2 regions of the Alteromonas sp. G4i35 genome follow, and region 1 is predicted to be linked to the other one. Evidence: riboswitches for the same ligand, from Rfam matches in the RefSeq annotation. Region 1 holds a riboswitch; the other holds the start of a gene.

Region 1 (4,229 bases):
TCGACATGGCGTTGTCGCGAATTTGTGCACCTGGGTGTCCTTTTGCCAAGTCGGCAGCGTGGGCTGCAATTTTGTAGGTGATCAGCCCCTGTTTAACGTCTTCTTTATTAGGTAGGCCCAAATGCTCTTTAGGTGTTACATAGCACAGCATTGCGCAGCCATACCAACCAATCATGGCGGCACCTATACCTGAAGTGAAGTGGTCATAGCCAGGAGCGATATCGGTGGTGAGGGGGCCAAGGGTATAAAACGGTGCTTCGTGGCAGTGCTTAAGCTGCTCTTCCATGTTCGCTTTAATCATATGCATTGGCACATGCCCCGGGCCTTCAATCATTACCTGAACATCGTACTCCCATGCAATTTTCGTCAGCTCACCAAGGGTGCGTAGCTCAGAGAATTGCGCGTCGTCGTTAGCGTCAGCTACGCTACCAGGGCGCAGGCCATCACCTAGCGACAGCGCCACATCGTACTTAGCGCAAATTTCGCAAATATCATGAAAGTGCTCATACAGAAAGCTTTGTTGGTGGTGGCTTAAGCACCACTTTGCCATTATCGAACCGCCGCGCGATACAATGCCGGTTACCCGCTTTGCGGTAAGGTGTACGTACTCAAGCAGCACGCCAGCGTGAATGGTGAAGTAGTCTACGCCTTGTTCGGCTTGCTCAATTAGGGTGTCTTTAAACATCTCCCACGTTAAATCTTCGGCTACACCGTTTACTTTTTCTAGCGCTTGATAGATGGGCACGGTGCCAAGAGGAACAGGACTGTTTCGCAGCAGCCACTCTCGGGTTTCGTGAATGTTTCTGCCGGTAGATAAATCCATGATGGTATCGGCGCCCCAGCGCGTTGACCACACCAGCTTTTCTACCTCTTCTTCAATAGACGAGGTGACTGCTGAATTACCAATGTTTGCGTTAATCTTTACTAGAAAGTTACGCCCTATAATCATTGGTTCCAACTCGGGGTGATTGATGTTGCATGGAATAATGGCGCGGCCTGCGGCCACTTCCTGGCGTACAAATTCAGGCGTGATGGTATCGGGTAAATTCGCACCAAAGTGTTCGCCTTTGTGCTGCTGCGTCAGTTCGGCATCTTTAATGGCCTGGCGACCCATATTCTCGCGAATGGCAATGTATTCCATTTCAGGAGTAATAATGCCCTGTCTTGCGTAGTGAAGCTGGGTTACGTTTTTGCCTGCTTTTGCTTTTAGTGGTTTGCGGCTGCGAATAAAGCGGAAATCTTCGGTAAATATGTCGTTTTCTCGCTCTTTTGCAAAGCTTGACGAAACGCCCTCTAATTCAAGGGTATCGCTACGCTCTTCAATCCACTTTTGGCGAAGTGAGCTTAAACCTTTGTGTACATCTATGTTTTCTTGTGGGTCGCCATAAGGGCCAGAGGTGTCGTACACAGGAATGGGCGGATTCGGTTCTAAAATAGGGTTGTTTTCAGTACCACCCACTAAACTGTCGTGTTGGTGAATAAGGCGCATGGCCACACGAATATCGTCACGGCTGCCACACTCGTAGTGGCGTGTTGAATTTGGGTAAGCTTCGCCCGCAAGTTCATTAATGAATTGTTGTGCTTGTTGGCGCTGTTCGCGTCTGTTCGACATAGCATTTTACCTTGTAAATTTAGGTTCTAAAAATGCTTGTCAGGAGTGAAGGAGAATACAAAGTGGAAGTGTAGAGGGAAACAATCCCGTTACTTTAGCGAGATTGTTGGTAAAGGTTCTGGTGATTGCAGCCCTTTACACCGTTGATGTTGACTTGGCGATAAACTTGAACAGTTTACCTTGAGTGACGAGCAGCACCGGAATGGGTGTGTCTGTATCATCAACAGCAAAACAACTTCGCTTCACAACGCTAAACCACGGTTTAACATTGTGCACATTGTATTTTCTTGTTCCCTTCGCAGGTATTAGCCTGATCAGGTTCTACGGATCCCACTTTCGCGGTCTCAGCTTACTGGGTTACCAGTGAAGCACTCCGACAAGTTGTTTAAGTCAATTCGGGTTGTTGTTGAAACAACCCGAATTGAGAATTCCTTTTTACTATATCTTCAATTTTACGGGTAATACAAGTACTACCAGAAAGCTAAATGAATATTCATCTAGCTGGCTAGCTGCTGACCTTCCTTGTAAAGCTGAAGTGCAGTGGCTGTGTCGTGCTTGCGTTCGCTAATTGCAGACAGCAGCAATAAGTCTTCTTTGCGCGACTTCATTTTAGTGGCTTTAAGCAGCGCTTTTTCCGCCAACACATCATCGCCTGAGTTAAATGCAACTTGGCCTAGCGTGGAGTATAGCGACACGTTTTCTTCGTCTTGCTTTATCCAGCTTTCAAGCAGTCGTAGTGATGGCGATGCATCAGGAATATTAAGCTGCGTGAACAGCGGAAACAGGGCGCTATTCGGGCCACGTTTTTGCCATTCAACTAGCAAATTCTGTGCGTCGGCATGCATACCTTGGTCAAGCAACTGTTGAATGTAAGCCGCGCGGTAAGCATCGTCGTGACGAAGCTTGCGGGGTAGGGTTTCCCAATATGATTTAAGCTCGACAGCGCCTTGTTTGCTGGCAATTTCGGCAAACTTACCTTTGGCGATGCGCTGGCTCCATGCGGTGTAATCCGCTTTGGGCAATGCTTTACGCCAGCCTGACAAATTCTCCTGAAGTACTTGCCACTTACCTAACTTGGCAAGAATTTGCGCTTTCAACTGCACAACCTGCTTGTTTTCACGGTCTTGCTCGTCAAGCTCGTTAAGTTTCTCTAGTGCCGCATCGTATTTTTCTTCAGCCATATCAATACGCGCGTGCATGACCGTTGCGGATACTTTTGCTTTTGGAAAATCAGTTGCCTGAACAAGGAAATAACGGGCTTTGGCTAAATCGTTATTGGCAAAAGCAATTTGCGCTGACGCCAAATAGTTAACGCCTTCGAAATCGCCGTTGGTGGTTTTGCTTAGCGCCTTTTGAGCCGTATCAAAATCACCTGCAGCCATTGCGTGTAAGCCGTCGTAAAACGCACGCTTACGTTTGCGCTCACCCAAAGTGCCGAACCATTTATGTGAACCTGTGATCAGGCTTAACGCCCACAATACAAGTCGAGATAGTACGTACCAGGCAATGACGGCACCTATCACTAAAATACAAAAGCTAATCACCGTCATTTCAACAGCGGTATTACCCAGTGATATGAGTACGTAGCCCTTATCGCCTAACAACATCGGGCCAACAATTAGTGCAACAACGAATGCGGCTAATACCGCAAGGGCAATAGCTAACCATTTCATAGTGCACTTGCTCCTTGTCCGAACACCTGTTTAACGCGGCTATCCAATAGACGCTCTAGCGGTTTTTGTGACGCTAGCTCTGTAGGTATTGGGCGCGATACATCGGTAGCAATGAGGTTTTGTAGTGCATCTACAAAGCCCGTTACTTGGCTTTTTTCTGTGTCGAACTTTTCAATAATTAACGTTTGAGCGTATTGAAGCGACTGGCTGTAAAGTCCTGCATCGCCCTGAAGCGCGGCAGTTTGCGCGTGCATAAGCTGCAGACGAAGTTGTTCTTTTGCTAAAAACTGCGCTTCCAGTGAAAGCACTGGTTCAACCGGGCCTTCAATGGTTTTTATGGTAAGAAAATCGTTCACCAGTGAACGCCACACTTTTGCAAGGTTCTCCTGCCAGTCGTCAGCTGACTCCGATAAGATCGTGTCTTCTGCATTGGCGTCTTGTGGTTTTTCAAAGGTATCAAGTGGTAGCTTATCTATTTGCGCTATCATGCCTGTAAGCGCAAGGGCTACGGAACTTTGTGATACAGGGTTAAGCTGTTGAAGTGTTTGAATATCTTCTGCAAGGTTTGCGCGAACCGGAAGTACCGATGGGTCGGCCAACGACTTTAAGCGTTTATCTGCGTTAACTAGCAGCAAAATTGCTGTGCGTACGTCGTTTTCTAACCAAAGCTTTCTGCCTGCCATGCGAACTAAGTAATCAGCTTCAGCAATGAGCCAGTCTGCCGGGCGGCGACCTTCCATATTGTTTAGTTGTTCAAGCGTCGATTCAGCTTGCAGCGTCAGCTTTTCGTTTTGCGCTTTTAACTCGGCTACCGTGCTTTCTAACGTCTGGTTGGTGCGAGCTACTTTGTCGATAGAGGCAACAAGACCAGCGCGCTCACGCTCAATAGTGTTTAGCTGAGAGGTCGTCGTTTGAAGTGCAGATTCAGAGTCCTTGCTTGCCGA
Region 2 (4,229 bases), on a different contig from region 1:
CGCAGACTGAAATGGCAAAGTCACCTGCCAAAATAGCCAGGTGTAAATTGCGGTACTCACAAAAGCGCACAGCCAACACCAGCTGTTCTGTTTTGCGGCTAACAGCACATAGGCAATAGCGAGGACAACCGCTACCCACTCTAAAAGCGAAGTAGCGGCAATTTGTGAGGTAAACTCAGAAAAAAAGTTAGCCATTAAGATGATTTTCTAGATTGCATGGCATCAAAGTTTAAAAACTTAGCAACGAAAATAGCCTGCCCCACTTCTTCATGGGTCCTTTGCATTTCTTCGCCAAGTACTTTCATAACCACGCCATAGTCACCTGTAACCTGCGTGCTGGTTGAGCTTGTTGAAACTGCAATATCACTATAGCTATTTAACCTATCAATGAAATCTTGAATAGGTGGAATGTATTCGTTAACCAATGGGTACAACGACAGTTCAACCATAACTTGCATGTCTGTTTCCTTTTATTTTAAAACGCGTACTTAACAGTAACGCCAAACTGACGACCGTTACCTATTTGGTAATATGGCTCATCGAAGGCATACTCATCGCGAGGGTCGTTGCTGAAACCACCGAATCCACGGGTGTAAAACTCACGATCAAAGGCATTTTGTACCCACAGTGATGTCTGCCAATCACCGTGTAACACCACAATCTCCGAATTAACCAGCGTAGTACTTGGCGAGGTTACATCATGGCCGTCAGAAAAACGGTATTCGCTTTTGTAATCTACATCTACACGCCAAAGCATGTTATCTGTAAGTGCGTACTCACTATACAGGTTTGCTGTCCACTTAGGTGATTGAGCCTGTCTTTGCTCAGACACTTCAGTACCGTCTGCAAGCGTATACCCTTCAAAGGTAGCGCTTAGGTAACCAACACTTGCATCAAGCTGCCATGCTTCACTAGCAATCCAGCTAAGCTCCAGCTCGGCTCCTTTGTTTGTTCCTAAATCAGCATTATCAATAATATCTACGAACCCTGCCGTACCGTCATCACGAGTGATAACGTCAAAATCGCTCACCTGAGTATCTTTTCTATCCATATAGAAAATTGCAGCGCGAGCAATTAGGTCAGGCGTAAGTAATGGGCCCTTAACGCCTACTTCGTAGTTCCAGTTATACTCTTCGTCGAAGAATCGCTGATTGTCATTCACGCGGCTGTCGGGGTTAAAGCCTGCCCCTTTATATCCGCGTGAAATACTGCCGTAATAGAAGTGATCGCCCTGTGTATACTGAAGCGCGACTTTCCCGCCTACCATGGTGGTGTCGAACGCGCGAGTGAGCTGGTTGTTATCAGCGTAATCAAAATCGTAGTTTTCGACTCTTAACCCTGCTACAAGTACTAAATTTTCGTTCAAACGACTTTCAGTCTGAGCATATATAGCGGTCGTCGTAGGCGTGTATTCACTGGCAAAGTCACTATCCAAATAAGTGTACTGACGCAGCAGCTTTTCTTCCGTGCTTTTATAAAATACGCCTATTGTCCAGTCAGTCATACCATCAAAAAGTGCGGCACTGTCAGATGACACGAAACGCATCTCTCCGGTCTGTGTTTCTACATCGCGATAATAGGCGTCAAAAGACGTATAACCCCACGGGTGAAACCCTGTGAATGTCCAGTCTTCATCGTATCCATAAGCAATATTGTGAGAAGCATGGGTGGCAATTAGAATAAAGTCGCCCGCTGCTGTATTGGTTGTAGAGCGCGCGCTAACAGCGTGGGTTTGGTGTTCGTCAAATCCAGGTTCATCAGACAGCGTTTTGTTGTCATTGTCTAGCGAGAATGCATCGTAACCGTTATCGATATCGTACCAGCGATAAGTAAGCGCTAGTGTGGTTCGCTCATCTACACTGCCTTCAACGGCAAAGCGCAGTGCGGTTTCATCGATATTCGCGGTATCGCTTCTATTTAAGAACGTATTTTCTACAAAGCCATCACTGCGATTATGAACCAGCGCAACACGATAGCCCCAATCCGTGTTGATATCATCACCAGTGGCGCCTTCAATACGGTAACTCTCTTTGTTCCCAATGCGGGCTTCAACGTAGTCTGGGGCGTCGCTACCCACGTCATTACTGGAGAGTTTAACCGCTCCGGCCAATGCACCTGTGCCGTATAAGGTAGCCTGAGGTCCGCGATATACCTCTAGTTGTTTAGTATCAAAAATAAGACCTGCCGCAGCAAGGCCTGAAAAATCAAATTCATCGACGATAAAGCTTACAGAAGGATTGATAGGCTCGGCGAACTGACTACGCTCTCCAATACCGCGAATTTGCACGAAGCGGCCGCGAGACGCACCAGCTGCAAAGTTTACGTTTGGAATACTGTTTAGCACACTGTCGATATGGCTCGGCTGTCTACTGCGAAGACGCTCTTGATCTAAAATGGTCGCGCTAGCACTTAACTGGTCGAGTGTAGTTTGACGAAAATCACCAGATACGATGACGCGCTCAATATCTGATGGCGTGCTATCTGAAGTGTTACTTACATTGGTTTGTTGCGCATAGGCCGCAACGGAACTAGCAAGCAGTGAAAGTGTGAAAAGTGTTTTATACATGGGATCTCTTATTCTTATTTAAGAAAAAAGATCCGGGTCTAACGGCAGGTGATAAGGCTATATTGTGAACCATCCCTACGCCGGTATTATCCGGATCAGGTTTAAGGGTTCCCACGAATGTGGATCTCAGACCGAAAACGGACACCCCTTGGTATAGTGTTGCGCTGCTAAAACTAGCAAACTCAACTTCTGCGACGGAGTCTACCAGTTCGATACACGCCGTCAAGCAGATAAGACGTTAAGCTAACGTAAGGTTTTATATATGATATAAGGCGTTGAAAGCTTAGGGCTATTCAGCGTCAATATTCATATTTAGGCGACGTACTTCATCGTCAGTTTGTGCTTTTAAACCTTCCAACGTTTTGCCGTGTGCGGTTGGTTGACGCGTATCAGGGTCAACCTTTACGAAAACGATATCGTCTGCAAAACAGATGGTTTTCTTGGTTGCTTTGTTGCGTACCAAGCAGCTTACGGTAATAGACGTACGGCCTACAGCTTTAGTTTCTAGACCAAACTCTACGATATCACCCTGCATAGCCGGTGATTCGAAACTAATTTCACCAATATGCTTAGTTACCAAGCAATTAGTTTCTAGCTGACAAATAGCCCAAATTGCAGCTTCTTCGTCTATCCATTCTAACGCGCGGCCACCGAACAAAGAATTGGCGTAATTAAGGTCGTTTGGCATAACTAGACGCCGAGAAAGAAAGCGCATTCGAATTCCTCATAATAAATCGCTACTATAGCGTTAGATTATACCGAAAAAACTGATTCATGGCGCTAACTCAATTACGCGAATGGCTATTAGCCCCCTACTTTGAAAATAGCGGCGAAAATGGCTGCAAAAAAAGCTCTCACGCTTCACACTTATCAAACGTGACTTGCCCGCTTCACCGGAGAATGCTTGTAATATCTGGCAATGATGATTTTTGTGAAGCTGCCATACGTAGCGTTCAAGCCTTTGTAGATGAAGTTTCATCTATAAGCGTTGTGAATTTTGCTGGCGATACACTTAAGGGAAAGAACCGCAAACAAGTACTGGGGAGCGAATGTGACATTGCCACATTAGACTGTCGCGATTCATTCAAACCTGGCGACGTGATGGCAGTGGCGGGGATCGTTAAACGCAGTGGTTGTTTAATACTTATTTGCCCTGCATTGAGTGAATGGGTCAACAATATTTCGGTCTCGTTCCTGTCGGAGGGGTTTACGCTTACACAAAGTCGATACCTCGAACGCTTTATAAAGCACCTGCGTAACAACGACTACGTGGCATTTCACACTGAAGAAAAAACCACGCTTCCAGATACGGCTATGTACCGTATTAGCGAAGGCTTAACATCAAACGTCTATAGAGGCTCACTATTTAAATCAGAAGAGCAAGAGCAGGCATACAGTCGTTTATATCAAGCACACTCACTTAATAAACTAAACGCGCTAATTACTGCCCCAAGAGGCAGAGGCAAGTCATCATTATTAGGTATATTCATTGAAAGCCTAATCAGACAGGGTAAAAATGTACTATTAACCAGTGAACGCTTCGATAATGTGAAGAACGTACTTTCACGTATTCAACAACAAGAAATAGCCGGTGTCAGAACACAACAACCATCCACCGCTAACATTCGAACACAACTAAGCCTTGGTGATAAGAATAAGACAA

What was found. Region 1 has a riboswitch for thiamine pyrophosphate ahead of thiC (phosphomethylpyrimidine synthase ThiC). Riboswitches for the same ligand answer to the same signal wherever they lie in the genome.
Region 2: linked by a shared signal. The riboswitch ahead of ACFI6L_RS03585 (TonB-dependent receptor) and the one ahead of thiC (phosphomethylpyrimidine synthase ThiC) in region 1 are both predicted to bind thiamine pyrophosphate.

Annotation. Positions count from the first base shown of each region.
Region 1 is NZ_JBHNZD010000010.1:67,535-71,763, forward strand. It holds gene thiC (phosphomethylpyrimidine synthase ThiC) at 1-1,612, opposite strand, end outside; TPP riboswitch at 1,887-1,998, opposite strand; gene ACFI6L_RS07970 (heme biosynthesis HemY N-terminal domain-containing protein) at 2,110-3,285, opposite strand; gene ACFI6L_RS07975 (uroporphyrinogen-III C-methyltransferase) at 3,282-4,229, opposite strand, start outside.
Region 2 is NZ_JBHNZD010000004.1:145,840-150,068, reverse strand. It holds gene pnuC (nicotinamide mononucleotide transporter family protein) at 1-195, opposite strand, end outside; gene ACFI6L_RS03590 (hypothetical protein) at 195-458, opposite strand; gene ACFI6L_RS03585 (TonB-dependent receptor) at 476-2,566, opposite strand; TPP riboswitch at 2,622-2,725, opposite strand; gene ACFI6L_RS03580 (acyl-CoA thioesterase) at 2,856-3,281, opposite strand; gene ACFI6L_RS03575 (tRNA(Met) cytidine acetyltransferase TmcA domain-containing protein) at 3,341-4,229, shown strand, end outside.